2 regions of the Clostridium sp. Marseille-Q7071 genome follow, and region 2 is predicted to be linked to the other one. Evidence: riboswitches for the same ligand, from Rfam matches in the RefSeq annotation. Region 2 holds a riboswitch; the other holds the start of a gene.
The links. Region 2 has a riboswitch for glycine ahead of ACWPW7_RS23045 (sulfide/dihydroorotate dehydrogenase-like FAD/NAD-binding protein). Riboswitches for the same ligand answer to the same signal wherever they lie in the genome.

Region 1 (16,348 bases), on a different contig from region 2:
CGTTTTTACCAGCTTTTTTTCCATCTGGACTCTCTAATAATTTTCCTGCTTCTGGGTTAACAGCTTTAACTCCAGCTACAAATCCTGATTCGAATTTTTGAATTGTATCAAAGTCTTTTCCACCTATAAATCCAACTTGATTTGTTTTTGTCATTTTACCAGCTATAACTCCCATTAAGAAAGAACCTTCTTCTTCCTTAAATGTTATAGATGTAACATTTGGCGCATCTACTTTAGCATCTATTATAGCAAATTTGCTCTCTGGGTTATTTTTTGCTGCACTTTCAGTTGCTTTATCTAATTGAAATCCTATAGCAAATGTTAAATCTGAACCTGCATCTACTAATGCTTGTAGATTTGGTTCATAATCTTCTTTTTTCTTAGATTCTATTGGTTTATATTCTACACCAAATTCTTCTACTGCTTTTTTAACACCTTCATCTGCTGATTGGTTAAATGATTTATCATTTAATCCACCTTCGTCTGTTGCAAGACCTATCATGATCTCACTTTTCTTTCCTTCTCCTGTACTTGCTCCGCCTTCATTTTCTTTAGTTGCAGATGATCCGCAGCCAACTAGCACTCCAGCAGTTAATATAGCTGATGCCAGAACTGCCACCAATCTTTTCATTTTCATAAAACTAACCTCCTAAGATTACACTGTGTATTATGTAAGTTACGGTGTTATTACATAATAATAATCACCCTTACTATATTTAACACTATGTTACTATTATAATTAAAAAGTACTTACATATTCAACTGTTTTATAAATTTTTTTAATTTAGTTAATAAATTTTTTTCTATTTTTTAATCAATTTTATATATTTTATAATTATTTATACAGCATTTCTAATTAATGGTTTCTTTTCATTCTTAGTTACAATTTTTTTGATAAAAGGGAAATAGAGACTGAGCAGTATCTGCTCAGTCAATATTATCCCAAATATTCAGCTTTTTTTAATATTTCAGTTGCACTTTCTGAATCTTCCTCAGCAACTAAAACTATTGGTCCAGTACAACCCATTCCACTTTCAGAATAAATATTTTCTTTCCATAATGTTTTACATGCATTTTCAAGTTCAAGTATATCTATTCCTGCTATTGAATAAGTTACAACCTTCTTTTCTGGCATTTTTATATCTTCATCAGAACTTTCAACTTTAGCTACTTTTTTAGCTGTTTTATCTATAAATTGTTGAAGTCCAACCTTATTAGCTTTTTCAAATTCTTCTCTAGCAATATCTAAAACCTTATTTTCTGCACAGGTTGCACAATATCTTAAAGCTTCAGCTATAAGTGGTGCACCAGAAGCTCTTGAAACTATGTTAACCAGTTTATCATAGTTTTCCCCTACTCCAGGCCCATAACCAGCACCAACAGTCTCGTAATTTCCACCGGTTGTAAATGAAGAGAATATTTTTACAAGTAAATTTCCTGTTAATGAATCACATACCATAACGTCCGGAGTTCCAGCTAATAGGTCATTTCCTCTCATAACAGCTCCACCATCTGCTCTTAATGATCCAGTAAATTCGAAATTATATCCTGCTTCTTTTACTTCATTTAATATTCTCTCAACTTGTCTAGCTCCATCTAGGTTTAATATACCAACCTTTGGATTTTTTATTCCATTTGATTTAGCAACTGCTATACCAGATATAGCGTTTTTAACCATTCCCTCAACCCTATTTGTTGAAGTTGTTCCTGTAGTAGTTGCTATTATCATCTCTTTTCCTTTACCAGGAGTTAAAACTTTACCTATAGTAGATACCCCTATCGGGAAATCAAAATGCTGAGTAACACATCCATCTAATTTACCATTTTCAAGCATTTCAGTCATTTTGCTATGGCCTTCTTCTGCAGTTTCTGCTTCTATTATTTCAAAATCAGCATCAACTTTTGGGCCTATTAATACTATATCAAAGTCATCATATTTAGATTTAGCAAGTTCAGCAGCTTTAACCATTTCTTCTACGCCATGCTCAGAGCCTAATATAGTTAATCCTATCCTTACTCTTTTCCTAAATTGACCGCTTTTTATTCCATTTGCTATATCATTAAATACCTCAGCTATCATTGCTTTGGTTGCATTTTGGCTCATAGTTACACCCCTTTTCTTAAGTGTAGTTCCTCTAAATTTGAGGAACTACTTATTTATTTTCACTTAATTACTCCATGTTTTTTGCTAAAAATTCTGCAAAGTCCTTCATTGCATCTGCAACCATTGACTTCACTTCCTCTTTGCTTATTCCAGCACTTTCTTCAACCTTTCCTGGATTCTTTTCAACTAATATTGAAACTCCGTCGAATAAATTAGTCATTCTTCCTAAGAATAAACTTCCTTTACCAACTATCATGAAGTTATTTAATGTACCATTTTTTATGTGCTCTATTCCATGTCCTATTATTGGTGCACCTGATGGGATGTGTCCTTGAGTTGGAGCATATCCTGGATATCCATGTTGTTTAACAAAGTTTGGTAATTCTTTCTTTTCTAGTTGTCCCTTTTTAACAGCTAATGCAGCTATCATTTTGTAGTTTTGTGTTGGAACATCTCCGGCTCCTGCTGGCTCAGTTATATCCGGTGTTTGCATTTCTGGAGCATATTTATCTACATCTGTTATCTTAATTCCATTTTTTATTAATGGGTCAAGTACTAATGCCTCTAAAACCGCTTGTGGTGAAGCTCCATGCCCTATTGTATGTGTTCCTACAACATCAGTTCTTAATATTGGACTAATTCCATCATTTTGAGAAACAAGTACTGCAAATCCACCTAAACAATCTTCTAGTACTGGCATACCTTTTTTAACATGGTCTCTACCATTCATTCCGAGTTTAGCTGTAGCTCCTCCTGCTATTACTAAAACATTTTTATATATTCCACTCTTAACAAGTGATGCTGCTGTTATTAATGAGTGAGCTGGTCCTGCACAGAATCCTCTCATGTCTGCACCAGTTGCACCAGTTAGTCCTACAACTTCTCCAATAGCTTTAGCAATGTTTCCGCCACCTCTTTGGTTCATATCACCAATAGCTTCTTCTGAACATTCAACTATATATTCAATTTCTTCAATTGGTATATCTAAATTGTCTACTAAATGCATTCCCGCTAAAACTCCTGAAGCTTTAACAGCTAAGTTTTCAAGCATATAGTGAGCTGATAGATTAGGGTCAAACTCATGTGCTCTTCTCACACATCCTACTAGTTTTCCACCTTCATATAATCCCTCTGCTCCTGAATTGTTAACTAAATTTTCTATTTTTTCTAAACTATCTCCTACAATCTTTTCAACTTTTGAAGCAATTAATGGATGTTTAGATAATTTTTCTCTTATATTATTTGCAAATTCTTCTTCTAATATTACCAAGTCAAAAACGTCTGATATTTTCATTAATCCGTAAAATTCATCTTGAGGCATAACTTCGCCAAATTTACCAAATCTATTAGCATTAGGAGTATTTTTTCCATACCATGGTCGTGGCATTTCTCCTAATTCCTCTGGAGTTATATTTCCTATATAGGTTTGATTTGGTGCATAAGCCATAACTTCTTCGAATGGTCTTAAATGGCTATTTAATTCCTTTAGATATTCTGAATCAGGATGTGTTTCTCTTTCTAACGTTTGAGTTGTTCCATTATGTATTACCATATCTGGAGTATTAACTAAAATATACGCTGCTTTCTTTAATACTGGAAAATTCATATTCTTCCAACCTCCCCTTATAAATAGGTGAAATAAATTCACATTAATTTTGGAATTTGCTAATTTTATTCTGAACAATTAGATTATCTAAGTTTTATCATTAATACTATGGATAATCTATAGCACATAATTTATAAAATCATTATGCATTATACATTCTCCATATCACTTAGAAATAATTAGGGAACTTTAAGTTCCCTAATTATTATTTACTTATCAAGATATAAAATTACTCAAATATTTTTTGTCCATCAACTGGAGTTTGTAATGCTTCTAGAGCTTTTTCAACTAATCTTCTTCTTAATGTATACTCATCTGCTTTGCTTAATGCAGGATTTCCAAGTGGGTGAGGAATAGCTACTGTTGGTATTATTCTATTAGCTCCAACAGTTAAAGATACTGGAGTTATTGTACACATGTGTACTACTGGTAATCCAGCTCTTTCTATTTCTTTAACTAACGTTGCTCCGCAACGTGTACAAGTTCCTCACGTAGAAGTTAATATAACTGCATCAACACCATCTGCAATTAATTCTTTAGCAGCAAACTCACCATATTTTTTAGAAGAAGCAACAGCTGTTCCATTTCCTACTGTTGAATAGAAATATCTGTGTAGAGCTCCTATTTTTCCTTCCTTTTCTAAATCTCTTAATACATCTACAGGGATTACTCTATCTGGGTCATCATTAGCATATACAGGGTCATGACCACCATGAGCTGTTTCATAAGTTTCCCCTGTTAAATCCATTACTCCCTCTATATCATATTTACCAATTTTAGAAGCACTTGAAGATTCAATATGATCTGGGTTTCCTTTTGGTACTATACCTCCAGATGTAACTATAGCTATTTTAGCTTTAGTGATGTCAACTATTGGTGGCAATGGATCAACTCTATCGAAGTCAGGCATTTTAAACTCAGTTACGAACTCTTCATCTTTTAACTTCTTAACTAACATATCAACAGCTCTTTTAGAACCTCTTTCTGTAGCAAAATAGTTCTTTCTAATACCTCTTTCAATGTAGTTTTCTTCAGCTGGCGATCCAACTTCTTCGCCTTTAGCTAATTTTAAAGCTAATTTAGCCATTTTTGGAAGAGCATCTCTCATTCCAACGGCACTGTTTCTAGTTGATACAATATGCACAAATTTCTTATACATATCAGCACCTGGATTTTCAATATACATTGCTGATAGAACTGGTATATTTAATTCTTCTTTAACTGTTGTAGAAATATCTCCACAAGCAACTCCATATCTTCCAGCGTTAAATGCAGGTCCAGCTATAAATAGATCTGGCTCGTATTTCTTAACCATTTCTAATATTTCTTTTTTTGCTTCTTTAGTATTCTCAGCAAAATAAGAATCTCCGCAAATTACAGTTGCAACTATCTCTGCGCCTTCTTTTTTAAATAATCCATTTAGTCCCATACCTGGGCCTACGAAACCTTCACGTACCTCTGGCTTAAAGTCTGCTTTTTCTTCTCCGCCTATTCCAGCATAGAACTGGTTTATATAATGAACTATCTTAATCATGCATTTTCCCCCTCTCATTGGGAATTGATCCTTAAAAAGCATAGAGCTTTTTAAGGTCAATTATCAATTTCAGTTTTCCTATTAATTCTTAACTTTTAATCATAAATCTATTATAAAATTAAACGTATTTGCTATATTGATCTCTTACAGATTTAACTTCACCTATTATTTCATCAACTTCCAGAACCATTTCCATCATTCCACATTGTTCATCATAGATAGCTTCATCACATTCACCTTTAACCTCTGGTTCTACTACGTGATAAACTGCTAATCCTAGTTCTACTCCTGCTAGTGGTCCTGCAAAAGTTGGGTCTCCTGCTGTAACTGTTTCAGCTGATAATCCAGATGCTTCAGCTTCAGCTCCCCCAATTATTACTACCATATTTTCTGCACCATATTTCTCAGTTAGATCTTTAACTCTTTGTTGGATCTCCAGATCCATTGCACCTGCAGCCGTTCAGACAAAGCACTCTGTTGATGCAAATACTACTTCTGCCCCTGCTGATTTTAAACAAGCTTCTATAGCTGGTCCTGGTATTCCGTCTCTATCTCCTATACAGATAGCCTTTTTTCCTTGTAACATAATTTTATCTTCCTTTCATATTAAAAACTTAACATTCGTGAAACTTATAATATTCTAAATAATTTGGTTATATTAATATCCTTTTGCTGTTAGGTAATTAAATCCTACCTCACTTGTAGCTCCTGTTATAACTTGTATTTCTGCTTCAATTGAACCGTCTTCTCTTAAACTTCCAACGTGTCCTCCAGCTATTATATCAGCAGCCTCAATATGTCCTATTATTTTTTTCATTTTTGGCAATATAACAACCTCATTAGCATTTCCTCCAGTAACTACTGCATCTCCTTTTGGAGTTGAGTCAGCTAGTGATTGTGAACTACCGTCTTGTCCTGCATATTCATCTGTTAAAAGTACTGTTTTAATACCCTTAGCTGTGATTTTATTACAATTCATAACTAAGTCAGCATCTGGGTTACCAAAGCCTTCTTCTGAAATTATAGCAGCATCTGCTCCTAAAAATTCTACTAATTTAGCAACCATATTTGAAGATCTTTCCTTATCAGCTAAGTATACGTTCTCATTTGTAATTACGCATCCGATAAAGTTAAAATCTTTTCCATGTCTTTCATATAAATCTTCTATTATTGGATGGTTCATATGAACATATGATGGGTTTTTGTCACAAGCAGATACACAGTTTCCGCTTACTATAGCTCCATCAAACACTTCTGTTGGGTATATAAATGTTGGAATTATCTTCTTAGCATCTACACCATAAACATAAGTGTCATGTAATAGTCCTTGAGTTTGAAGCATGTAAACATATACAACCTTTGGTAGATCTGGGTATTGCTTAACTTGCTCTAATAGTGGCAATGTTTCGAATGTTTTAACTTCATCTGGTTCAACATTCTTACCAGCTTTGCCTAAGTACACAGCTGTTTTAAAGCCTATTGTTCTTATGGCTTCCTCATGTTCGTGTTGTCCTATACCTTCTTTTGGTTCACATATAACAACTAAGTTATTTGTTTTAGAGAAAGGTGTATATTTAGCTCCTTCTCCACACATGTCAACTATACCTTCTTGGAATCCTACAATTTTACCAGTAGTAACAACTGCAGCTCCTTTTAATACATGAGTTCTTCCTGAACCTACTGTATCAACTTTACTTATAAAGCCTGGGAAAATCCCTCCATTTCCCTCAACTTTAACTCTTGGTTCAATTACGTCCTTAACAGGAATTATTCTAACTTCTTCACCTGGTTTTGCAATATCGAAATCGATACTACTTATTCTTTCATCTCCAGATACTTCTTTAAGTAATTCCTCTTTATTTACATAAAGAACTCCATTATCAACTTTTGTTTCTGCTCCGAATTGAAGATCTTTTATAATGATGTTTCCAATCTCTAGACGCAAAACATTCACCTCCTATGAATATATGAGTTTAACCTAAATTTGTTTTTTATTTGAAGGTAAGCAGCAGTTTACTGCTTACCTTAATAACATCTTAATTAAAGAATGAATTATAATTTTTCATAGTAAGCTTTTATGAAATTTTCTATATCATCCAATGTAGATATTTTATCTGGAGTAATTGTTTCAACACATTCCCCACCATTATATATCTTCATTGTTGGCAATCCTAAAACTTTTTGTCCTATAGCAACTCTTCTAGCTCCGCCTATATTTAAGCTAGCAAATTTAATTTTATCACTGTATTTTGGCTCTAATCCATGAACCCCTGGCATTAATTCTATACAGATTTCACATTTGTCTCCCCAAAAATCTACAAATACTGGTCTATCACTTTGAAGTACTTCTGCCTCAAAATTATCTTTGTTTAATTCTACCATTAAAATTCCCTCTCTTTCTTCAATAAAAGCAAGCTCATTACTTTCATGAATATATTTTCCTATTTCATATTTTTTTAGTCAATATACCTTAAATTTTCACAATATAAATATATTATAAAAATTTTTGAACTTAATTAACTTTTCAAACAATTCTGTTTAAAAAAATAATTTTATTAGTATTTAACTATTAGTTAAATTTTTCCTCTATATAATGTTCACAGTTTGTAGCTGCTATAGCTCCATCCGCTGCTGCTGTAATAACTTGTCTTAAAGATTTTTCTCTAACATCTCCAGCTGCAAATACTCCTGGAATATTAGTTCTCATCTCTTCATCAGTAATGATATCTCCTCTATCATTCATAGTTATCTTTCCTTTAAATAGCTCAGATATTGGTAAGTATCCTACAAAGACAAAACAACCATTTACTGCTAATTCGCTAAGTTCTCCAGTTTTTACATTTTTTATCACTAAACTTTCAAGGATCTCTTCACCTTTAGCTTCTTCAACAACACTATCCCAAATAAATTTAATTTTTGGATTTTTGAAAGCTTTTTCTTGTAATGACTTAGCAGCTCTTAATTGATCTCTTCTATGAATTATTGTTACCGTTTCTCCGAATTTAGCTAAGTATATTGCTTCTGTTATAGCTGAATCTCCTCCGCCTATAACTGCGATATCTAAATCTGTAAAGAAGTCAGCATCACAAGTTGCACAATAAGAAACTCCTCTTCCTCTTAATTCAATTTCATTTTTAAATCCACCTAATCTTGGATATGCACCAGTAGCTATTATTATTGTTTTACCTTCATAGGTAGCTTTTCTTGTTTTAACTACTTTAATATCTCCTTCAAGCTGAACTTCTATAACTTCATCTTTAGCAAATTCAGTTCCAAATTCTTCTGCTTGTTTTCTCATTCTTTGGCTAAGGCTTGTTCCTGTACAATCTTCAATAGATCCTGGATAGTTCTCTAATTCATCAGTAGTGGCTGTCTGTCCACCAAACTTTGCTCTTTCTATTAATAATGTTTTCATTCTTGATCTCGCAGCATACAATCCAGCTGATAATCCTGCAGGACCTCCACCTAAAATGATAGTATCATAAATAATATGTTCCATGGGTAACCCTCCTTAATTGATTGCATGATTTATTAAATCGCAATCTATCAATTGAAAATCTTGTAATATTTTATCACTCCAATTTGGAGTATTGAAATCTCTTAAAAATTTTTCTGTAGTCATTATGGTACTTTCAATTATTTCTAATGACTGAATATCTAAGGACTCCCTATCTAATGATAAACATACGGTTCTATATGGCGTTTCGTTAGGTTTAACACTACTCATTAATGGATGAGTTAGAAGCTTATGGCCTAAATGTATGCTATCTCTAACATTTTTTAGCACTTCCATTGCCGAACCATCTATATAGACTATTTTATACTTTGCTTCAAAGGTTCTCTTTGACAATGGATTATTGGTTATTATAAATAACGGTTCAATCACCTAGCTTCCCTCCTTTTTCACATATAAAAAAGGCATATGCAAAAGTAATAATTAACTTTGCCTATGCCTCTGTCCTTTAAACCTGAGAGTTTTACTCCTTCGGTGCTTACCGCTTTCCAGAGTTATGTCCATTTTCGGTCCTTTTGCCTGAGAGTTTCAAATTTATTGGCAAAATAAATTTTTGCTTCTTCGGCTACCCATTGTTATAAAAATAATTATTAATAATTATTTTTAATAGATCATCTCCCGAAAATTTCATCCATACTTTTATTAAATTGTTTTAACTTACAACCCAAGTATACAACATTCGTCAATAAATTTCTATATTTTTTAGCATTTTTCCTTATTTAAATTCTCTATAACCAATTTTAAAAGTTCAAATGATTCATATTTTTTAGAAACTCTGTTAATTGTTTATCAATTATTAATATTATATTTTAAAATACTAGTTTTTTTAATTTTAATTAAATGTATTATATAAATCAAATATAAGGATTAATTTCATTAAAAATTCTATTATTTATAAATTCTAGTTCTATAAATTATTTATATCTTTATTCAAAATTTTAATTATTAAAATATTAAACTATAATAGCTAATCTTTATTCTTCTATAAAAAACGCTGCACAAGCATCTCTTCCTGAGTGAGTACCAACTACACATCCCACTTCGCATTCAATATAATCTATGTGTTTATTTTCCATATGTGACTTTAGGCTATTGTATATACCCATATTCTCTTCTTCTGGTGCTGCTTGCATCAATATCACAGGAGTCGTCTTTTCAACTCCATAGGATTCTATATACTCCAACATATTTCTTAAGGCTTTTTTACTTCCTCTTACCTTATCTTTAACTGTCATTTCTCCATCTTCAATAGATAGTAAAAGTTTAATTCCTAAAAAACTTCCAATAATACCAGCTGTTTTAGATAGCCTTCCACCTTTAACCAAATTATCTAAGGATTCAAAACAGGTTATACTTCTTATCTTTGGTATTGATTTTAATACTTCTTCATTAATTGATGTAAAATTTAACCCCTGTTCTTTTAACAAGCATGCCTTTACCACTAAAGCTCCAAGAGCACCACATACGCATTGAGAATCAATTACCATTATATCTTCACTATTTAACATCTCTTTTGCCACTAGAGCTGACTGGTAAGTCCCACTCATTTTAGATGATATATGTATTGATATTATTTTATATCCTTCCTTTAAATATTTATCATATATATCATAAAATCTATGAGGATTTATCTGTCCAGTCTTAGGTAGTTCACTAGAATTATTCATTTTCTCTAGAAATTCTGGTAGTTTAATATCCACTCTATCAAGATAAGTTTCACCATCTATTGTGAATACTAAGGGTATCATCTCTATATTATATTTATTAATTATATGATCTGGTAAGTCACAGGTACTATCCGTTATGATTTTAATTTTCTTATCTTCCATAAATTAACTCCTCCTATTTCATTTCAGGGAATCCAAGTTGTCTTAAACCCTCATAAGCTATAATTGCTACAGTATTAGATAAATTTAATGACCTAGTAGTAGTGTTTATCATAGGAACTCTTATTAAAGTATCTATATTATCATTTCTTATATAATCTGGTAACCCCTTAGATTCGCGACCAAATACTAAAAAGTCACCCTCTTTAAAACTTACATCGCTATAGAACTTTTCTCCTTTTGTGGTGCAAAAATAAAAAGTCCCTTCTTTATATTTTTCTCTTAAAGCTTCATAGGATTCGTGAATTTCTATATCTAATAAAGGCCAATAATCTAGTCCAGCTCTTTTAATTTCCTTTTCTTCAAGACTAAATCCTAAGGGCTTTATAAGATGAAGCTTACAGTTTGTAAGCACACAAGTTCTTCCTATATTTCCTGTATTCTGAGGAATTTCTGGTTGAAATAATACTATATTTAAATTCATAGCTATACCTCCATATTATGTCATTAATCACTATCATACTCTAATTAACTAAATTCGTAAAGTTAACATACTTTAATATAATCACTTGAAACTATAGGTTTTTTTCTTAATTATAAAGTAACCCTCAATGATGCGAAAGATTATTTTTTCAATTACTAATTTTGCTAAATTAAATTTATCTTCATATAGATATACAAAATATTATACTTTAAAATTTCTTTTATTTATAGTACCTAAATTTTCATTTATACATTACATATATATTACATACATTTTAAATTATAAGCTGTTAAAAGAAGAAATCCTAATTTACATTAGGATTTCTTCTTTTAAATTTATAATATTAATATTATATAATGATAGGAATACTGTATAAGTATTTCCTTATGAGGCAAGTTTTTATTCTTAATTGAATATTTCTTTTATCCAATTTTTAAAACCTTTTTTCTCTTCTACCTTTTCTTCTACTTTTTCCTTAGATTCTGCTTTTTTAAGCTCAGGAGTTTTCATTACAAACTTAACTTTACCCTCCATATTTTCTCCTAGTCCAGTAAATGTTCCATAATCTTTTGAAAGCTTAACTATTTCATCCTTCACTTCAATTATTTCACTTAAATCGCCCATCTTATTATTAGCTTCACTCTTCATTTTTTCAATTCCTTCATTATGGAATTTGCTCATATTCTTAAATAATTCATCAGCACCTAAAGCTAATTTTTCTGACCCATCTTGAAGTATTTTTCCACCATCAATCAATTGCTTTTGTCCATCATTTAAGGAAGTCTTAGCATCACTTAATTTAGAAACCCCTTCTTTTAATACTGTTGCACCACTTGATACTTCATTAGCACCAGCAGCTAAAGCTTTAGATCCTTCTGAAATTTGACTTCCTCCATTTTTAAGTGCCGTGCCGCCTTCTTTTAATTGAGACATTCCTGAAAGCACTTTTTCTGATCCTGCCTTAGTTTGTGATAATCCTCCTTCTAACTTTTCAAGTCCACCTAAAAATTCATTACCACCATTTTTAAGAGAAGCTATACCTTGTTTTTGTCCTTGGATTATCATATTTAATTGTGCAACCATTGCCTCATTTCCCGGAACTTGAGATAAAGCTTTAGCCACTTTTTCCAGCTCTTCAGTACTACCATTTAATTCATCTAATCCTTGAAGCTCTAAATTTTTCTTTTCCTTTAATGTAGTTGCACCTTGTAAACTTTGCTCTATTCCACCTTTTACTTGACTTTGACCGTCTATAAGTGCATCAGTACTTGAAGTTATTTTTTCAATGCCATTAGTAAATTCATTCACTTTAGAACCAAATTCGTCTAATCCTAATGCCAGTTTAGAAGTTCCCTCAGATAGCTTGCCTAAATTGTCAGCTGCTTTGCCTATTCCATCAATGGCTTCTCCTGCACCGGATGCAAATCTACTTACACCTTCATAATAAGTTTTAAAACCATTGCTAAATTCAACTTGTTTCTTTGAGAAGGTTTCTGACCCTTCAACAAGTTTACTACTAGCATCTTGAAGTTTATCTATGCTTTCAATTAATTCATCTACTGATTTTATACCTTCTATATCTTCTATTAATAACTCTGGAGTAGCAGTAATCATCATAGGTGACATAGAAAAATCTTCAACCTTAGCTGTAATTTCTAAATTTTTTGGTATGTTTAATACTCCATCTTTTAAAGATAAACTTTCTTCTAACCCTGGCATATTAATAAAAGTTATTATTTGGTTGTTGCCATCATTTATCACTTTTCCACCATTCACTTTTACATTAGTAAAGTTTTCTACAGGTAATGTTGCTAATGTAGCTACTGTAAATGGTGTGTGTATTACTTTATTTTTTCCTTTTACAGTTACTTTATGTTTTTCATTGTTTTTATAGTCAACTCTTATTTTTAGTTCACCAGATTTTCCTATTAACTCTTCTGGTTTAATTGATTTACCATCTAATTCATAAGAAACTTTTATTTCTAGTGGAAGTTTTTTATCAGTTGTACCTTGATAAAATATATCTTTTCCTTCCATCTTCCAAGTAACATTTTTATTTGATATTTCTGGTTCCTCACTACCTTTTAAATTTTTAATGTTTGCTAACTCACTTTTATCTTTTATCTCAAAATTTTTATTATTAGAACTTAACCAATCACTTACTATTCTCTCTTTTACATTTCCTTGAGAATCTAAAGTAACATATACTGTTTCGTCCTTTTTAACTAATTCTGCTCCATAAACCATATTTCCACTTAGTAATGTTCCTACCATTACTAAAGCTAATACTCTTTTAGACATACATTTTTTCATCTTCTTTTACCCCACTTTCACCTTTAAAATTTTTACTAGTCTTTTCAATCACTTTTTCACAAACTAAAAGTATTGATGGAAGTATAAATAATATTATTAACATACTTATAATTGCTCCTCTAGCCATTAATGTGCATAAAGAGCTAATCATTTCAAGTTTTGAAATAATTCCAACACCTGCAGTTGCAGCAAAGAAACTTAAAGCACTTGTTACAATTGATTTGGCTGAACTCTGAACTGCAATAGTCATAGCTGAATATTTGTCTAGTCCATTTCTCATCTCTTCCCTAAATCTTGAAGTTAGAAGTATTGCATAGTCAACTGTTGCCCCTAATTGTATAGTTCCTATTACTATAGATGCAACGAAAGGCATGGTTGTCCCTAAATAATAAGAAATACCTAGATTAATTAATATAGCAAGTTCTATAGATAGAACTAATAATATTGGAAGTGAGAATGACATAAATACTCCCATTATTATAATAAATATAGCTAAGATTGACGCTATGCTGACTTTTTTAAAATCAGTATCTGATATTTCAATTAAATCTTTTGTAAGTGGAGCTTCTCCTCCTACTACGCCTTCATTATCATAAGATTTAACTATTTTATTTATCTCTTCTATTTGTTTATTTGCTTCTTCTGTAGCTGCTTTATAAGAAGAATTAACAATTATTTGCTTATAACCTTCCTTTTGGAAAGTATCTTTTATTGTATCCGGTAAAAAGTTTTCTGGTAAAGTTGGGCCAATAAATTTTTCGAGAGCTAAAGCAACTTCTATACCGTCTATATTCTCAATTTCTTTTACCATTTTGTTAATATCATTATTAGAAACTGTATCTTTAACAATTATCATATTTGTTGTAGTCATATTATAATCATTTTTTAATTTATTAGTAGCCACAATTGAAGGTAAATCCTTTGGTAATGACTCATCAAGATTATAATAAACCTCAGCATTCACCTTTCCATATATAGCAGGTATGAATGCAATTATAAATATTGCTAAAAATAATTTATATTTTCTTGTAACTAATGATGCAGTTTTTTCAAATTCAGGTAATATTGTTTTGTGATTAAATTTATGAATAGCATTGTCAAAGGTTAGTATTAATGCTGGAAGTATTGTAACTGTACATATTAATCCAATGAATACTCCTTTAGCCATAACAAGACCTATATCTTTACCTAAGCCTAATTCCATAACACATAATGCCAAGAATCCAGCAATTGTAGTCAATGAACTTCCTGCTACTGATCCCATAGTATTAGCTATAGCCTCTGACATTGCCTCCACTTTATCTTCTGTATATCCTCTTTCTTCGTCATATCTGTGTAATAAAAATATTGAATAGTCCATGGTAACCCCTAGTTGTAGGACTGCTGCTAGAGCTTTAGTTACATACGATATTTCTCCAAAGAATATATTTGTTCCAAAATTATATAATACTGCCATTCCTATACTTGTCAAAAATATGATTGGAATAATATAAGAATTCATTGTCAAAGCTAAAACTATTGCAGATAATGCTGTTGCGATTAGTACAAAAAACGGTGTTTCCTTATCTGCTAATTCTTTTGTATCTTTTACTATTCCCGCCATACCACTTAAAAAACATTTATCATTAGTAATTTTTCTTATTTCACCAATACCATTTTGAGTAGATTCTGATGAAGAACCATCCTCAAATTTTATAATTAACATAGTTGAATCATCACTATAAAATACTTTACTAAAGCTTTCAGGTAAAATTTCTTTTGGTACTGATGTATCTAAAATATCATTAACCCATAATACCTTTTGAACACCTTCAATTTTACTAACTTTTTCTTTTAAATCAACTATATCTTTAGTTTCCATATTTTCAATAATTAACATGGACATTGATCCACTATCAAATTTTTCATTCAATATTTTTTGTGCTTTCATTGTATCCAATTCTTCTGGTAAATAAGTAAGCAAATCATAATTGACTCTTGTGCTTATAAAACCATATAAAGATGGAAATATAAGTAGCACTGACAGTATTAAAATTAATACCCTATTTTTAGCAATTGCTCTACTGATTTTCTTCATTTTAACTCCCCACCCTCTAAATATTTTAATTAAGTAATTTTTTTATTGATTCAAATAGTATTGGCTTCATTGATTCAATCGGTGCAGGTTCTTCTAAAATTATTGAACTATAACAAACTCCACTAGTTAATTCAATAATTAAGAATAACAATTTTTCTGCATCCATTGTTATATTTTGTTTTTGCTTTAGCTTTTTTACAAAGTGAAAATATATCTCATTCATCTCTTGGTACTCATTTTCATCAAGTAAAGCTTTTTTATAAAGTCCCCAAGTTAGATTTTTATATATTAGCTTTAGAAGTTTTTTATCTTCCTTTAAATAATTGATTATATAATCTATAAAAAATATTACTTCATCAGATAAATCATCAAAACAATTTTTATTAGAAGTTTCTATGGCTTCTTTCAACACTAAACTACTTTTATTTAATATAATTAAATGTTTTAAATGATATTTATCATTAAAATAAAGATAAAAAGTTCCTTTCGCTACTCCAGCTTTCTTAGTTATTTCACTGATATAAGTATCGTTTATACCCTTCGTTGTAAAAAGTTCATAAGCTACATCCATTAGATTTTTCTTTTTCTCAAGTTTATTAGCTTCTGACTTTTTCATTGGCTCTTTGCCCTTTGTTTCCAACCTCACTTCACTCCTTCGAAGTAAAAATGACCCTAAGTCATTTTTTGCTCTAGATATATTCTATTACTATTTTAGAAGAAAATCAATAGTTTTTTGACCCCTGGTCATTTTTTTCTTTGAAACACCGATTTATACTATATTAGTATAACAAAATTAAGAACTTATAATTTGTAAAATAAAAAAATGCCATTGTAAAATAACAATGACATTTTTATTAAAATTATTTAAATATTTTCATTTAATATAAATT
Region 2 (16,348 bases):
ATGGAAAATAAAGAATAAATAAATTATAAATACTTTTCATTTATACTAAATTTATTTTCTTAAGTAACACTGTTATTTACATTTGCTTTTATCAATAAAATAATTTTATATTTAATAATAAGTCTTTATGTAAACATTTAAATCATAACTTTCTAAAAAAATATACAAGCTTCATAGTAAGCTTGTATATTTTTATTAAATATGTTATTTAAACAATTTAGTTATTTTTTGATAAATCTTCGTCTATAGCTTTAGCAGCTTTTTTACCTGCTTCCATTGCAAGTATAACTGTTGCAGCACCTGTTACAGCATCTCCACCAGCATAAACTTTAGCTTTAGAAGTTTTTCCTGTCTCTTCATCAGCTACTATACACTTCCACTTATTAATCTCTAATCCTTCTGTTGTAGATGGAATTAGTGGGTTTGGTGATGTTCCTAATGACATTATAACTGTATCACAGTCAATTACAAACTCAGAACCTGGAACCTCAACAGGCCTTCTTCTTCCTGAAGCATCAGCTTCTCCTAGCTCCATTCTTATGCATTTCATTCCTTTAACCCATCCATTTTCATCTCCAAGGATTTCAATTGGATTAACTAGAAGGTCAAGTATTATTCCTTCTTCTTTAGCATGATGTACTTCTTCAACTCTTGCTGGAAGTTCTGCTTCACTTCTTCTATAAACTATATGAGTCTCTGCCCCTAGTCTTAAAGCTGTTCTAGCAGCATCCATAGCAACGTTTCCACCACCAACAACTGCAACTTTATTACCAGCTTTTATTGGAGTAGAATATCCTTCTTTGAAAGCTTTCATTAGGTTATTTCTTGTTAAAAATTCATTTGCAGAGAATACTCCATTTAAGTTTTCTCCTGGTATTCCCATAAATTTAGGAAGACCTGCACCTGAACCTATAAACACCGCTTCAAATTTTTCTTCACTTATTAATTGATCTATTGTAACTGTTCTTCCAACAATTACATTATGTTCTATTTTTACACCTAATTTAATTAAATTATTTATTTCATGCTTAACAACTGTTTCCTTTGGTAATCTAAACTCAGGAATTCCATAAACTAAAACTCCACCTGGTTCATGTAATGCTTCAAACACAGTTACATCATATCCCATTTTAGCTAAATCCCCAGCACAAGTTATTCCTGCTGGACCTGAGCCTATAACAGCTACTTTTCTATTCTTCTTTTCTATATCTTTAGTTAAATCTACATTATGTTCTCTTGACCAGTCAGCCACAAATCTTTCAAGTTTACCAATTGCCACAGGCTCTCCTTTTATTCCAAGAACGCATTTACTTTCACATTGCAATTCTTGAGGACAAACTCTTCCACAAACTGCTGGAAGTGCTGTATACTTATCTAAAGCTTTAGCAGCTTCTTCAAATTCTCTATTTTTAACATGTGCTATAAATTCTGGTATATCTATAGCAACTGGACATTTACCAACACATGGTTTGTTTTTACAGTTTAAACATCTTGAAGCTTCTTGTACAGCTTCTTCTTCATTATATCCTAAACATACTTCTTCAAAGTTTTTAGCCCTTACTTTAGCATCTTGTTCTGCTATTGGAGTTCTCTTCATTCTATCTATAGCCATTATTTATTACCTCCTAAACCACAGCCTTCTTTTATGCTATCTTTTTTACACTCTTCAGTTTTATACATTGATATTCTTTTTAATGCCTCATCAAAGTTAACTTTGTGTCCATCAAATTCTGGGCCATCAACACAAGCAAATTTAGTTTCATTTCCAACTGTAACTCTACATGCTCCACACATTCCAGTTCCATCAACCATTATTGGATTTAAACTTACAACTGTTCTTATTCCTAGCTCTTCTGTTAACTTACAAACGAATTTCATCATTATCATAGGTCCTATTGATACAACTAAATCATATTTTTTACCTTCGTTTTGTACTAGATCTTGTAATTTATTAGTTACCATTCCTTTGAAACCATGAGTACCATCATCTGTACATACAAAAACATCTCCAGCAACAGTTTTCATTTCTTCTTCTAAAATTACCATTTCCTTAGTTTTATATCCCATTATAACATCAGCTTTTATGCCTTGTTCATTTAACCATTTAACTTGTGGATAAACTGGAGCAGCTCCAACACCACCAGATATAAATAATATCTTCTTATTTTTAAGTTCTTCTAAGTCTTCATGTAATAGTTCAGATTCCATCCCCAATGGTCCAACAAAATCAGCTACCATATCTCCAGCTTCTAATTTTGCCATTTCTTTAGTTGAACATCCAATAGTTTGAACAACTATTGTAACTGTTCCTTTTTCTGCGTCTGTGTCGCAAATAGTTAAAGGAACTCTTTCTCCTTTTTCATCCATTCTAACGATTATAAATTGACCTGGTTTAGCTGATCTAGCTACCCTAGGTGCTTCAATATTCATTAAGAAAATTTGAGGTGCTAAATCCCTTTTTTCAGCTATTTTATACATATTCATGTTCCTCCAAATCTAATCATTTTAATAAGGCATCTTCAAAAATAACTAATCAGTATGCTAGTCTATTTTATTTTAGACACCTAAAGATAACTTGTCCATACTAAATATACACTAACCTAATTATACTATACATTCCTTATGTTTTTGCAACAAAAAAGGGACAATAAGTAAATATGCACACAAATAAATGCTATTTACACCTGTCCTTTTATCTGAAAGTTTCCCCAAAACCACAAATTAAAATAATTTTGAGTTTCTTCTTCGATGCTCATAAAATGAGTCTCTCCAGGGTGGTATCCGATTATTGTACTTCACCTGAAAGCTTCTGAATAGCCCATAGCTATACTATTCATTTCTTCTACGGTTATCCCTATATAAAACGGAATATCTCCAACAATCCTCATTCACCAAAATATTAACTTTACATATATATTCTATATTCTATATTCTATATAGTCAATATTAATTGTACATATTATTAGAATTTTTTCACTATTCGCATTTTTTCTAACAAACGTTTACATTATATACAATATAATACTATTTGTGTGTTTTCTTTTTATTACATTTTAAAAACTATTTATTTCACAAGCAAAGATATAACAATAACTTTGTATCTTTGAACTTAGAAGTTAAGGTATCAATAAATAACTAGTCATCACGCTATCTTATCTTATATCATGTTTTGCTGACAAAACTATCAATCTATCTGATATAAAATAGGTTCCACCTTTGACTAGTTATTTTATTTCAGACACCTTAATACATTTCTATAAACTTATAAATCTATAATTTCATATATTTAAATTAAAAATCTACTTTTTCTCCATTAAATGTGCAAGTAAATATTTTTTTCATTTCTTCAACAGAAACAGTTCTTGGGTTAGAGCCAGTGCAAGCATCTTGTATTGCATTTTCTGAAATATAATCTACCCATTTATTAAAATCTTCTTCTTTTACACCATATTCTTTTAATGAAGAAGGTATGTCCATAACATCATTTAATTCTCTTATACAGTCTGTTAATGCATTTATTAATTCTTCATCGCTTTCGCCAGTTAAACCTAAATTTCTAGCAACATTAGCATATCTTTCACTACAAGCAGTTTTATTAAAATCTATAACATATGGTAAAAATATTGCATTAGCACATCCATGTGGAATATTAAATACTGCACCGGTTTTATGAGCCATTGAATGAGTTATACCTAATAGTGCATTTGTAAACGCCATTCCTGCTAAACATTGTGCTATATGCATTTGTTCTCTAGCTTTTTTACAGCCATCATAAGATTGTAATATATTTTTCTTTATCATTGTTATTGCTTCCATAGCTAATGGATCAGAAAAATGTGATTTATTAGATGCTACATAAGCCTCTATAGCATGAGTCAATGCATCCATTCCAGTATGAGCTACTAAGCTCTTAGGCATAGTCATAGTAAGTTCAGTGTCTAGTATAGCTATATCTGGAGTTATATTATAATCCGCTAATGGATATTTTATTTTCTTTTCATAGTCAGTGATAACGGAAAATGCTGTTACTTCTGTTGCCGTACCACTGGTTGAAGGTATTGCTACAAATCTAGCTTTATTTCTTAATGTAGGAATAGAAAATGGATCCTTAATATCCTCAAAAGTTAATTCAGGATGCTCATAAAATACCCACATAGCCTTTGCAGCATCTATTGGTGATCCTCCTCCTATAGAAACAATCCACTCTGGTTCAAAGTTTCTCATTTCCTCTGCACCTTTCATAACTGTTTCAATAGATGGATCTGGTTCTACTCCTTCTAATATTTTGACTTCTATATTAGCTTCTTCTAATAGATTTTTAACTTTATCCAAGAAACCAAACTTTTGCATTGAGCTACCACCTGTAACTATTATAGCTCTTTTACCTTTTAAAGATTTTAAAACTTCTAATGAGTTTTCACCATAATAGATGTCTCTTGGTAATGTAAATCTGTTCATTATTAATCCCCTTTCACAGCCATCCAAAGATAACTGCCCCTCAATAATATTGATAATAAATTAACAATTTGTACAAGTATATTGTACTCTTGTTTACATAGTTTTTCAAGGGATTTTCAGAAAATTACGCCTTTTAACTTCTCAATTGAGATTAGAAGTAGTTAATGATTTTACCTCTCTTTAACAAGTTAAAATAATGAACAATTTCAATGTAAAATTCACAATTATAGTTGAAATTAATATTTTACTAGTAATCTATTATTGTTGATATTTTATAGTAAATGATTACATCACTTCAAAAAATAGATAGTTTTAAATTTCTCAGCTTTTGCTGAGAGATATCCATAATTGTGAATTGTGAATTCAATAGTTCTAATTATAATACTAAAAAACATAAACTATTTTCATATATATTGGTTTTAGAACTAATATATCTATATACATATATATCTTACTATAATAATTTTATATAAACAAATAAATTCCTTTTTGAAAATACAAGGCTGTTGACAAAATAACTTGCCAACAGCCTAAATATTATTTTAAATTTCTTAGAAAATATATTTAATTTTATTTTACAGTTAAATTTAATTCTTTCTCTTTATAACCATCCGCTTTTAAAATTATCTTATATTCTCCTGCTTTATCAAATGCATTCTTAACATAAAGATTCCCTATATGCTGTTTTTCATAATCTTTAATCATATCTATTTCTTTTTTATTTACTAAAATTTTTGTAGGTTCGTATTCACTCATATATCCTACATATATAGTAGCTTTACCATTGACATTTATAATTGAGTCCATTAATTTTACACTGTTTGGTACATCCTTTAAAGTTTTTTCTATATCTTCATTGCTTGATTCTTCTACTTCTTCTTTATCACTAGTAACAATTAATTTTAACTCTTTGTCTTTATAGCCTTTTGTTTTTAGGACTATTTTATATTCTCCATCCTTACTAAATAAATGCTCTTTTAAAGATAAATCTCCAAAGAAAGTTTTTTCATAATCTTTATCTTTCTCTATTTTTTTATCATTGATATATACATCTTCTACAATATATTCAGATGTATAAGCATAATTTATTCGAACATTACTGTTTACCTTTATAGATGATATATTTGGCTTAACATTCTCTGGTGCATCTTTTGAAACTTCTTCTTTATTTTTATCCTCACTTATATCACCATTATTTGATTCATTTTCATTACCAATTACAGTTAAGTTAAGTTCTACATCTTTATATCCGTCTGCTTTTAACACGATTTTATATTCTCCTGCTTTACTAAATAGATTTTTTATAAATATGCCTCCAATATGTTGCTTTTCGTAGTCCTTAGCCATATCTATTTCTTTTCCATTTACTAAAATCTTTGTAGGTTCATATTCACTCATATATCCTATCCATACATCAGCTTTATCATTAGAATTTATAACTGCTGACATTAACTTAATATTACCTGGATTTTTTAATCCATCTTCTACTTCTGTTTTTCCTTCTTTGACTTCTAAAGAAAATTCTTTATCTACAAATTCTGAAGATTTTATAACGATAGAGTATTGTCCTGCTTTACTAAACAGTTCTCCTTTTAAACGTAAATCTCCAAAGAAGGTTTTTTCAGCGTATTTTTCCATATCTATTTTTTCACCATTAATATAGACTTCCTCTACACTGTAACCTTCTCTATAAGCATAATTTATTGTAACATTTTGTCCAGCTTTTATAATTGATGGCATTAGTTTAATATTCTCAGGTACAACCTTACTTATTTTTTGTGTTAATGTTGCATTATTATATCCTTTAGATATAATAACTATCTTGCAATTTCCTTCTGTCAATATTCCTGAAGGTATGATTATTTTACCATTTTCTACATGAACATCATTTTTAGAAAACTTATTTCCATCTATTAAAATATATTCAATCCCCTCTCTCCAAGCCTTGTTATCCTCAAAAGTTATTTCAATTTCTTTTGAAGCTGTGTTGTCTGTTATATCTTCTTTAAGTATTGGAGGATTTAAAAGCTTATGATCATTTATAACATTTACTTCAAACTCAGCTTTTTTATAGTTAATTGATTTTATGAATATTTTGTTTTTACCTAAATTTATAACTTCATGATTATTAATTACTAAATTATTATTTTCAAATCTATAATTATTTTTACTTATTACACTATCATTTATCTTGACTTCATATATACCATTAACCCAATTTTTATCTGTAGATATTATTGTTAAGTTTTCTCCTAAAATTAGATTTTCATTAAGCTTAACATTTTCCACCTGATTTTTATCTGAAAGATTTCCATCTATATCTTTAAATCTTAAAGCTACTTCATAATCCTTATATCCTGTAGAAACTATTTTTATTAGGTGTTCTCCTGAATAATTTATAGCACCTACCTTAAAATAAACTCCTCCAATATTGGATGTATAATGTAAATCTTTTTGTAATGCTTCTCCATCTACGTAAACCTCTTTAACATTATCTCCCCAATTATATTCTGGAGTAGTTCTGCTTACTTGTATCATGAACTCTTCTCCTATTGTTGGGGGTGCTGGTAATAATACAGTTGGAGGATTCTTAATTAATTCAATAGTTACATCTTTTGGTTCATATCCTGTTGCAAAAACTCTTATTTTATATACTCCATTATTACCAAATATTCTAGAATTGTGTTTTAAAATAATTTTTCCATCTTGAACTATATATTCTAATGGTGTATTTAAGGATGGTATGTTTCCTGAATATATTTTTTCTATTTTATAAATAGATTTTTGGAATTTAGTATTTTTATCAAAGTTTATAGTTATATCTTGTCCTAGCTCAACTTTTTTAGAAATCAATTCTGACACTTTCAAGCTTTCGTTGTTTTTATATATATTTTGTACTACTAAATATTCTGTTCCATCTTTTAATGTAACCTTTATATTAACCTTTCCATTTTGTCCTTTAAATAATTCAGATGGTAAAATAATTTTTCCATTTTCAATACTTATCTCCTTAGTTATATATTTATATTTTCCAACTTCTATTTCTTTAATGTTTTCTTTCCACTGTTCATTATAATTTTCAATAAATATTTCCATTGTATTTCCTTCAAAGTTATCTATTATATCTTCATGTAAAATAACTTTATCACCAGTTCCTCTTACAACATTAATACTTAATTTGCTATCAACATATTCTGGATCTGCTTTTAAAATAATATTATATATGCCACTTTGAGAGAACACATCTTTTGATATAACTATACTATTATCTTCATTTACCTTCCATTTATCTTTTGATAAACTATTTCCATTTACAGTTATAGTCTTTAATGATTCTATATAATTTTTGTCTCCACCTTTAACTATGATATCATTTCCTAAAATATTATTATTATCAATTGTTAAGTTTACTTTTCCTTTATATATAGGTTGTTCTATTAATACTGTTCTATAATTCTTTGATTTTATGGATATAGTATTTTTCCCATATTTAAAGATTTCAGTATTAATTTTTATCTCACTATCTTTAATTTCTATATAGTTGATTAATGGTTTTCTATTATAGTTTTCTACTAACTCTATTAATTCTATGGATTCTCTCCACTCTTTATTGTCTTTAAATTTTAAAGTAATAGTATTATCTTTTATATTATTTTCTAGATCCACTGCAACTTTTGGTGAAGTTTTCTTATAAACCTCTTCTGGTTTCATTTGTTCTCCATAAAGTCCATCTTCAAGTACATATTTTAAATAGTATGGACGATTAGGATTCGCTTTATAATTTCCGCTCTTTATATATTCTTCAAAACTTAAATATTCATCATTATAATAAGCTTCTCCAGCTTTAGCCATATAATCTTCATAATCAACAAGGAAATCTATTTCTCCTCTTTTGCCTATATGAGTTCTTGTTGTAGTATTGAATACATCTATAACCTTATTTACTTCTGGAATATCATATCCTAACTGTTTTAATATTAAGGCATTAGATAGCATATCAAAATCAAAAACTACATCCGCACCAACAAATCCACCACTAGCACTTCCCACAGCATCTACTTTATCGCTACTGCCACCACTTGAAGCATGGGCTACCGCATCAACTTTTGCCTTTTTGGAATGTGCTTTTGTATTTTTTATAGAAGGACTCTTTGGACTTGCTGAAGTGCTATTATCTAAATCTTTTTCATCATTTCCTATAGAAAAAGTTGTAGTTTCTGGTGAATATCTTATATTTCCATTTTTATCATAATTGGTTTTGTGAAATTCAAATAAATCCATTTTTTTATAACCATATATCTCACTTGGAGCTGCTAACGCTACGCCTGGATGTATACTACTTGCAAATGTAGCAAAAACTATAGCATACAATATTTTTGAATTTTTATTCATTTATCTATCCTCCAATACTTATTTATGATATAATGAAATCGCATATTTTTTCATAGATGTCCATTTTGACATCTTAACTTGAGGCTTGATATATTTATTTTTATATCAGCCTTCTTTACATTTTAAGTTCTAAAGTAACACTATCTTCTAGGTCACCTTTTACAACTTTTATTTTTTTCTTATTACTATCTTTAAGCTCTATTTTTAATATAGTACCACTGGTATTTACCTTTTCAGGCTTTACTGAATTTCCATCAATATAAAGCTCGCAATTATCTATATTACCTTCATTTAGACTCAAAACTGCATAATATACAAAATGCACTTCCATTATTGAAGATTTATTTCTGTCTATAAGATTTTTATTGTTAGGCTCTTCTGTACCATGATTAGGCTTTCTTGAATCTCCGTTACCTTCTGTTGGTTTTGTTGTTTCTCCGTTGCCCTCTGTTGGCTTTGCTGAGCTTCCATTACCTTCTGTCGGTTTCGTTGAACCTCCATTATTCACTGTTGATTTTGTTGGACTTTCATTCCCTTTTGTTGGCTTTGTTGAGTTTCCGTTATTTTCTGTTGGTTTTGTTAAAGTTTCTTCTTTACTATTTAAAATATTAACTATGTTTTTAACAACATTGTCCTTTAAGCTACCACCAATTTCATATATGATCTTAATATTCTTCTGAGCTCTTAAGTAATTCTTTTGAGTCTCATCTAAATTATTACCTGTTAATATTATTGGAGAACCTTCTTTTCCCGCTAAGGAACCTAAAGCTAATGCATCAATTAATTCATTTTCTTTTATTGAACCGTCTTTAGCAATATAAAGTGCTTTAACATCTTCTTTACCATAAAACTTCTCCATAATTTTCACATTTGTTTCACTTCTATTTTTCCCACTCAATCTTTCAGCCTTTAATTCTTTCACTAGAGCTTCTGAAACAACTCCTTCTCCCCCTACAGCAAAAGTTTCTTTTCCCTTAACCATACCTTCAACTTCCCCTAAGTTTTTACCATCTGTAAGTAATATTGCCATATCATTAGTAGCAGCCGGTGCTGCAACGGATAGTGCATCTGCTAATCCTGTGACACCATTTACTACTGCAACTTTTTCAAAATTTAATTGTTTAGCTATTTTTACTGAAGTTTCATATCTATTTTTTCCAGATATTCTTTCAACTTTGATTCCTAGAACTTCTATCTCTTTAATAACCTCCTTTGACACTACCCCTTCTCCGCCAACAATAAATATATTTTTAGCCGCTAATTCTTTTATTCTTTTCTTAGTAGACTCTGTCAATTTATCTGATTCTGTTAGAAGTATTGGAGCATCTTTATGCTTTGCAAAAGGTGCAGCGGATAGTCCATCAGCAATTGCCATAGAATTAATTAGAATTACATTATCAGCCTTGTCCCATTTTGAGCTAACCTTTATCGCTGTTTCATATCTATCTTTACCAGATAATATTTCTTTCTCTATTGCCCCTTTATTCTCAACAGCAAAAAATTTGCTACTCATTGTGGTAAGTGCAGCCCCAACTAATAGCGTCGAAATAATTTTTGAACTTCTTTTCATATTTAAATCCCCTCTTCTCTTAGAAATTATGAAAATTTTTGTAAAGGATTCCAGTTTAATCTTTACTATTGCTTATAATTTTTTCACCTCCATATTGTTTATTTTATTATTTTTCCATAAATCTATAACTTTAAATTTACACTTAATAATTACAATAAAATTCAATTATCAATGCAAAAATTATAATAGATACAGAAAAACTAGTAGAATTTATAAAATTTTCGATATCGACCTCAAATTTTGATATTGAAAATCATTTTCATTTATTATTGTAATATTATCATATATTGTAAAATTATTCAATATTATATGGCAATTTTTATATGTTTTTTTAACACTTTTAATGAGTAATAACACATCTCTTTTCACTCTTAGCCTCTATAAAAACTTCATATGTAATTTATAAATAAACAAAAGCTAGTCCATTATTAATGAACTAGCTTTTTATTTATTAAATTATTTACTATAGTTATGGAATCCTCTTCCTGTTTTTCTTCCAAGGTATCCAGCTCTAACATACTTTCTAAGTAAGCTGTGAGCTCTGTATTTGGCTATTTTAAAGCCATCTTTAATTGTTTTAGCTGTTGCTGCACCGTGCTCATTTTTTATTTTAGGTTATACTCAGTTTCTATCTGTAATCTTTTATTTAATTCAAATCCTATCTCTTCCTTTGCAGAATTTCTTAAATAATCTTTCTTTGTATTTATACCACTGTCAATTATTACAATTCTAATTTTTTTAATATTATTTTTTACATTCTTCATTCATAAATAGCCTCACATTAACATTTTAATAACCGCATTTTCTTAGCATACTCAGAAGAAGAATTACATAAAATATGTGAAAACAACTTGTACTTTTTACATAATAACATCTATATATATATTGTAAATAAGTATCCTCACCAAATCACATCATACCTTTATAGTAGGATTTTTAAAAATAAAACCTTAATCTACAGTTCTAATAGAATCAATTATACTAATGGAAAGTAATCTTTTAAGTGGTCTAATAGATGCCATTGCGCATATAATCATTGTCGCTAAAAATACTTCTAAAATACTCTTCCAAGGAAAAAACCACTGTACAACCTTATCATATTTCACAGCTCTGTATAAAATAATGTGAAGTATAACTCCCACTATACTTCCAAATCCAATACTAAAAATACCATATAATAAACCTTCTTTTAGCATCATATCTTTTATTTCATCTTTTCCCATACCTACAGTACCTAATCATTCCCAATTCGTGTTTACGCAATATAATATTCATACTTATTGTGTTTATTATATTTACTATACCTATAATAGCTATGATAATTACAAAACTATATAATATTACAGATACGCTTCTTTGAGCGTTCTTAAAAAATTCTAATTCATCTTTATAAGATATCAATTTTCCATTTTCCTGCTCTTTTGCATATTCATTAAGTTCATTTTTTATGTAGTTTTCATCCGAGTCTTTTTGGGTATTTATTCTTAATATTTTATATTTATCTTCATTTAACCATTTTCTCAAAACATCTTCATGAACAATAACCATAGTTTCAATTCTACGATCCATTGTTGGAAATGGAAGGCTATTCAACAATGCACCTATTGCTACTTCTTTATTATAATGCTTCCACTGACCGTCCTCTTGCATAGCAGTTTGCATTTCAAATTTATCTGCTACTTTTAAGTTAGTACTTTTTTCGTTAGATTGATTTTGAATTAAAATAACTTTATTATTATTTTTTATATCTTCTAAATCCAACTTTCCATTATCTAAATATCTATTCATTTTTTTTAATTCTTCATCATTACATCCATACAACTCTATTTGAACATCATAGATATTAGTTTTTATAGAAGAATCCTCTACGCCATTCTGTAAATATATTTTTTTATATTTTTCTTTATAGCTTTCTGTAACTTTATCTTCAGGAACTTTCAATATTGCATTAAAATATAAATTTTTATGAACTGAAGTTATGCCTTGTATATCTAATATTTCACGTACAACATTATCATCATACCCTGTATTTTTTTTATGGTTATCTAAGGTTAAAATATAATTAGAATTTATGTCCATTTGTACGTTTTTTACTGGATCAAGCCATGTAGAGAGACTTGTTACAATAATAAAAAGTACTATACTAATACTTAATGATATAACCGTTGCTAAAAATCTGTTTTTATTTCTTGTTAAGTTTATATATGCCATTCCAGTTGTAAATTTACTAAATATCTCAATTTTTCTTTTTCTTTTTGACTTCTCTAATTGGTCTCCCTGAATTGATGTATTAGTTATTGCTTCCATTGGTGATATTTTTGCTGCTTGTTTTGATGGAAAATATATAGATATAAATATAGAGATAAAGCATATTATAAAGGATATAATAATTCCACTAAAAAAAATTTCAGCTTTCCCTTCAAAATTACTGGTAAAACTAAATAATTTATTTATTTCATTAATAGAAATAATACCTAATAAAATTCCAAGTGGTACAAATATACAACCTAATATTATACCTTCTCCAAATATTAATTTTTTAATTTGTGCTGTGTCTGAGCCAATAGCTCTTAAAAACCAAATTCCCGTATTCTTTCTACTACTGAGATGCTGTATATGTTATAAATTACAGATATGGCAGCAATGATAATTATTATATTTAAAAAAATAAACATTGTATTTGCTTTTTTAGTTGATTCTAAAATGTTTATATAAGTATAATTTTGATTAATAAAAACACCTTGCATTTTAGACATACTTTTCAAAGCTTCTTTTATATTAACATTAGGTTTAAGTGTAAAATGATGAATATATCTATATTCATCCTGTGAAAGGATGTTTTTCACACTATCTATAGTTAAATATCCCTTAGCTTTTTTATCTTTTATTGAATCTATTCGATTTTGCAAAATTCCTGATAAAATAAATTCTTTTTCTCCAGCTTTAACTGCTGGTGACTGTTTATCATTTTCAAATTTCATGTAATTAAATGTATAACTAAGATTTATAGTATCTCCAATTGTAGGTTTTACTTTAAATTTATCTAGCACCCATTTTTCTAATGCTATTTCTGAATCATTCTTAGGGTATTGTCCTTTCTCTAGTTTAAAATCTAAAAGTTCTGTATCTACATCGTCATAACCATTCAGCTCAATTTTGTAACCATCTATACCTATTTCTGCATATCCCATCATTATACTAGTTCCAAATTTATCTATGGAAGGCTCACCCTTTAATATTTTTATACTTTCAGGATTTCCACCTTCAAAACAAGAAGCATAGTAATGACCTCCACTTTGTTTTTTAGCATTTTCTATTTTTTGTTTTTTATAATTTGATAAGGTTAAACTTAGACTTGTAATTAACATAGCTGAAAGCATTATACTTATGGATATAAATAGAGTTCTCTTTTTATTTTTTATCAAACTTCGTGGTATAAGTCCCCAAAAACTTTTCATTATCTCACCCTCTTATCCTCGATAATTTCTCCATCATATATTGTTATAACTCTATCTGCACAAGAGGCAACCTTAGTGTCATGAGTTATCATAACAAAGTTTGATTATATTTCTTTATAGACATAGTAAGAAGTTCTAACACTTCCTTGCTATTTTTACTATCTAAATTTCCTGTAGGCTCGTCTGCAAATATAATTGAAGGTTTACTAGCAAGAGCTCTTGCTATAGATACTCTTTGCTGCTGTCCTCCTGATATTTCTCCAGGTAAGTGAGCTTTTCTTGATTTTATATCCAATATATCCATAAGTTCATTTATATAGTCCTCGTCAACTTTTTTTCCATCCATTAAAAGTGGAAGTTTAATATTCTCTTCTACGGATAATATGGGAATTAAATTAAAAAATTGAAATATAAACCCTATATTTTTCCTTCTGAATCTAGATAATTCTTTTTCACTCATAGAATAAATATCAACGCCGTTAATATATACATGGTATGCTGATGGTTTATCTAAACCTGCTAATAAATGCAATAATGTGCTTTTTCCTGAACCACTAGGTCCTATTATTGCAGTAAATTCACCTTTTTCAATAACTAAATCTATGGATTTTAATGCTTTTACAATTGCTTCACCTGTACCATAGCTTTTTTGTAAATAATTTGTTTTTAGTAACTCCATATTATACATCTCCTAGATTTTGTTATATTAATAATATAACTTTTGCAAAACTATATAATTATTGAGCTGATTATACACAATCAGCTCAATTTAATAAAACTGGTATTTATTAAAGTTATATTCTAGCCTGTAATTCCGCTAAGAAGTCCTCCACATTTTCCTGAGCATGTTCCAATACACCAATTAGCACAACCTGCTTTACAATCTCCATAACATCCATTTGCACAACTTCCTATACATTGTGTAGCACAATTTGGTTCGCATACATATCCTTGTATATCATTTCTTGACTTTGTATTATTTTTAATAAAGAATTGTTTCATATAATATTCCCCCAAATCTATTATAATTTAATAATTACATAAATACCAGTTATATACAATTATTTAGTTGTATATATTTTATTAGTTCCAAAATCTATACTTAGCATCGAACTGTCTTCATTTGATTTCCATTTATATTTAATATTTTTATTAGCCCACCAACGATTAAATTTCTCATTAGTTTTTTGTTTATCTGTTTCTATTTTGCTTATTAATAATTTCTTTAAACTAATATCTAAACTATCATTCGACAAAGTTTCTTCAAGTTCGTCTAACGCCAATTTTCTCTCATATAAAGTAGCTATTTGATTTTTTTCATTTTCCGTTACGAATCCTACTTCTTTCATTTTTCTCCTCCAACTATCATATAATTTTTAATTTAAAAATATAACTTGAAATGCCAGCTTACTTGTCAATTTTTTCTAAAGGATCTAAATAAGTTATACTTTTTATTGTATTATCCATAGATATAAGTCCTTTATTTATTAAAACTCGTTGAAGCTTTTGGGTACAGTTACGTTCAATGTGACTTATTAAACATTGATTTTTACTTGGTGTATTTATTTCATCGGTAAGTTTTTTATTTAAAAATTTACATCTATTACAATGATACGCATCACATTCTTTACAGATAGGAGCAAATTCAAAATCAAGTAAATATTCATTTTTTATATTTATACCACTATCTAAATCACCTATGTTGTTTTCAGTATTATCAAAATAAAAAGCAGGACAAATATATATTTTGCCATTAGGTGCTAATGCAAAACTTTCATTACCAGCATCACAGTTACACATTGTTCTAATGTTTAATCTATCTGTTAGAACATTTAATTGTATTTCCCTGTAATCTTCATACTTTTCTACAATTAAATCAGTTAAACTACCTAATTGATTTTCATAAGTTTTAAAATCATTATCATTCCATTTTTCTATATCTTGAATAACTAAGTTTATTCTTTCGTGATATAAAGATAAATTTTTAATAAACATCTGTATATTTGAAATGTTCTCTTTGTTCATTAATAAAATACAATTATCTGTTTTTTTTAAGTTTTCGATATTGTTATCATATATAACTATGGAATTATCTCCTATACTTTCTGATTTACTATTAATGAATTGTATAAATTTTTCTTGCATTAACTCATCTTTTTCATTTCCTAAAATTATAGGTGTGAAATTATTCTTTTCAGAAAATTCAAGTCCCTTTTTAATAATTTTCCCACTCATCACATTGTTCATATTACTCCAATTTTCATAACGACAGTGAGGTATAATTTGATCGCTAGTTATAAATTGTAAAAATTTATTTGAATTTTCATTACTATTATTCCTATCTTCAACATATTTTTCATGTGGAGACTTTTTACCAGTTACTTGAGAATACTTGTCCCAAAAATAATTATTTGCTTTGACATTAGCTTTATGCATTTTGCAATGAAATGTTATTCTTTGATATACTGTA

Region 1: another riboswitch for glycine. It lies ahead of ACWPW7_RS09160 (GrdX family protein); the one in region 2 lies ahead of ACWPW7_RS23045 (sulfide/dihydroorotate dehydrogenase-like FAD/NAD-binding protein).

What each region holds. Positions count from the first base shown of each region.
Region 1 is NZ_CBCOPR010000001.1:1,972,384-1,988,731, reverse strand. Features, by position in the region: gene ACWPW7_RS09200 (BMP family lipoprotein) at 1-637, opposite strand, end outside; gene grdD (glycine/sarcosine/betaine reductase complex component C subunit alpha) at 938-2,104, opposite strand; gene grdC (glycine/sarcosine/betaine reductase complex component C subunit beta) at 2,172-3,710, opposite strand; gene grdB (glycine reductase complex selenoprotein B) at 3,940-5,244, opposite strand; gene grdA (glycine/sarcosine/betaine reductase complex selenoprotein A) at 5,363-5,830, opposite strand; gene ACWPW7_RS09175 (glycine/sarcosine/betaine reductase component B subunit) at 5,903-7,189, opposite strand; gene ACWPW7_RS09170 (thioredoxin family protein) at 7,297-7,626, opposite strand; gene trxB (thioredoxin-disulfide reductase) at 7,814-8,743, opposite strand; gene ACWPW7_RS09160 (GrdX family protein) at 8,756-9,130, opposite strand; glycine riboswitch at 9,198-9,252, opposite strand; glycine riboswitch at 9,256-9,389, opposite strand; gene ACWPW7_RS09155 (DegV family protein) at 9,733-10,587, opposite strand; gene ACWPW7_RS09150 (tRNA (cytidine(34)-2'-O)-methyltransferase) at 10,601-11,068, opposite strand; gene ACWPW7_RS09145 (hypothetical protein) at 11,474-13,381, opposite strand; gene ACWPW7_RS09140 (efflux RND transporter permease subunit) at 13,362-15,458, opposite strand; gene ACWPW7_RS09135 (TetR/AcrR family transcriptional regulator) at 15,484-16,104, opposite strand; gene ACWPW7_RS09130 (Cof-type HAD-IIB family hydrolase) at 16,323-16,348, opposite strand, start outside.
Region 2 is NZ_CBCOPR010000002.1:60,584-76,931, forward strand. Features, by position in the region: gene ACWPW7_RS23035 (hypothetical protein) at 1-18, shown strand, start outside; gene gltA (NADPH-dependent glutamate synthase) at 218-1,606, opposite strand; gene ACWPW7_RS23045 (sulfide/dihydroorotate dehydrogenase-like FAD/NAD-binding protein) at 1,612-2,478, opposite strand; glycine riboswitch at 2,675-2,783, opposite strand; gene ACWPW7_RS23050 (iron-containing alcohol dehydrogenase) at 3,292-4,458, opposite strand; gene ACWPW7_RS23055 (hemoblobin-interacting domain-containing protein) at 5,029-8,850, opposite strand; gene ACWPW7_RS23060 (cell wall-binding repeat-containing protein) at 8,966-10,420, opposite strand; partial or broken gene ACWPW7_RS23065 (3-hydroxyacyl-CoA dehydrogenase family protein) at 10,877-10,972, opposite strand; gene ACWPW7_RS23070 (hypothetical protein) at 11,026-11,184, opposite strand; gene ACWPW7_RS23075 (FtsX-like permease family protein) at 11,371-11,643, opposite strand; gene ACWPW7_RS23080 (hypothetical protein) at 11,630-12,727, opposite strand; partial or broken gene ACWPW7_RS23085 (FtsX-like permease family protein) at 12,788-13,036, opposite strand; gene ACWPW7_RS23090 (hypothetical protein) at 12,991-13,878, opposite strand; partial or broken gene ACWPW7_RS23095 (ABC transporter ATP-binding protein) at 13,878-14,557, opposite strand; gene ACWPW7_RS23100 (AC3_0185 family rSAM-modified Cys-rich RiPP) at 14,680-14,880, opposite strand; gene ACWPW7_RS23105 (CXXX repeat peptide modification system protein) at 14,940-15,227, opposite strand; gene ACWPW7_RS23110 (CXXX repeat peptide maturase) at 15,286-16,348, opposite strand, start outside.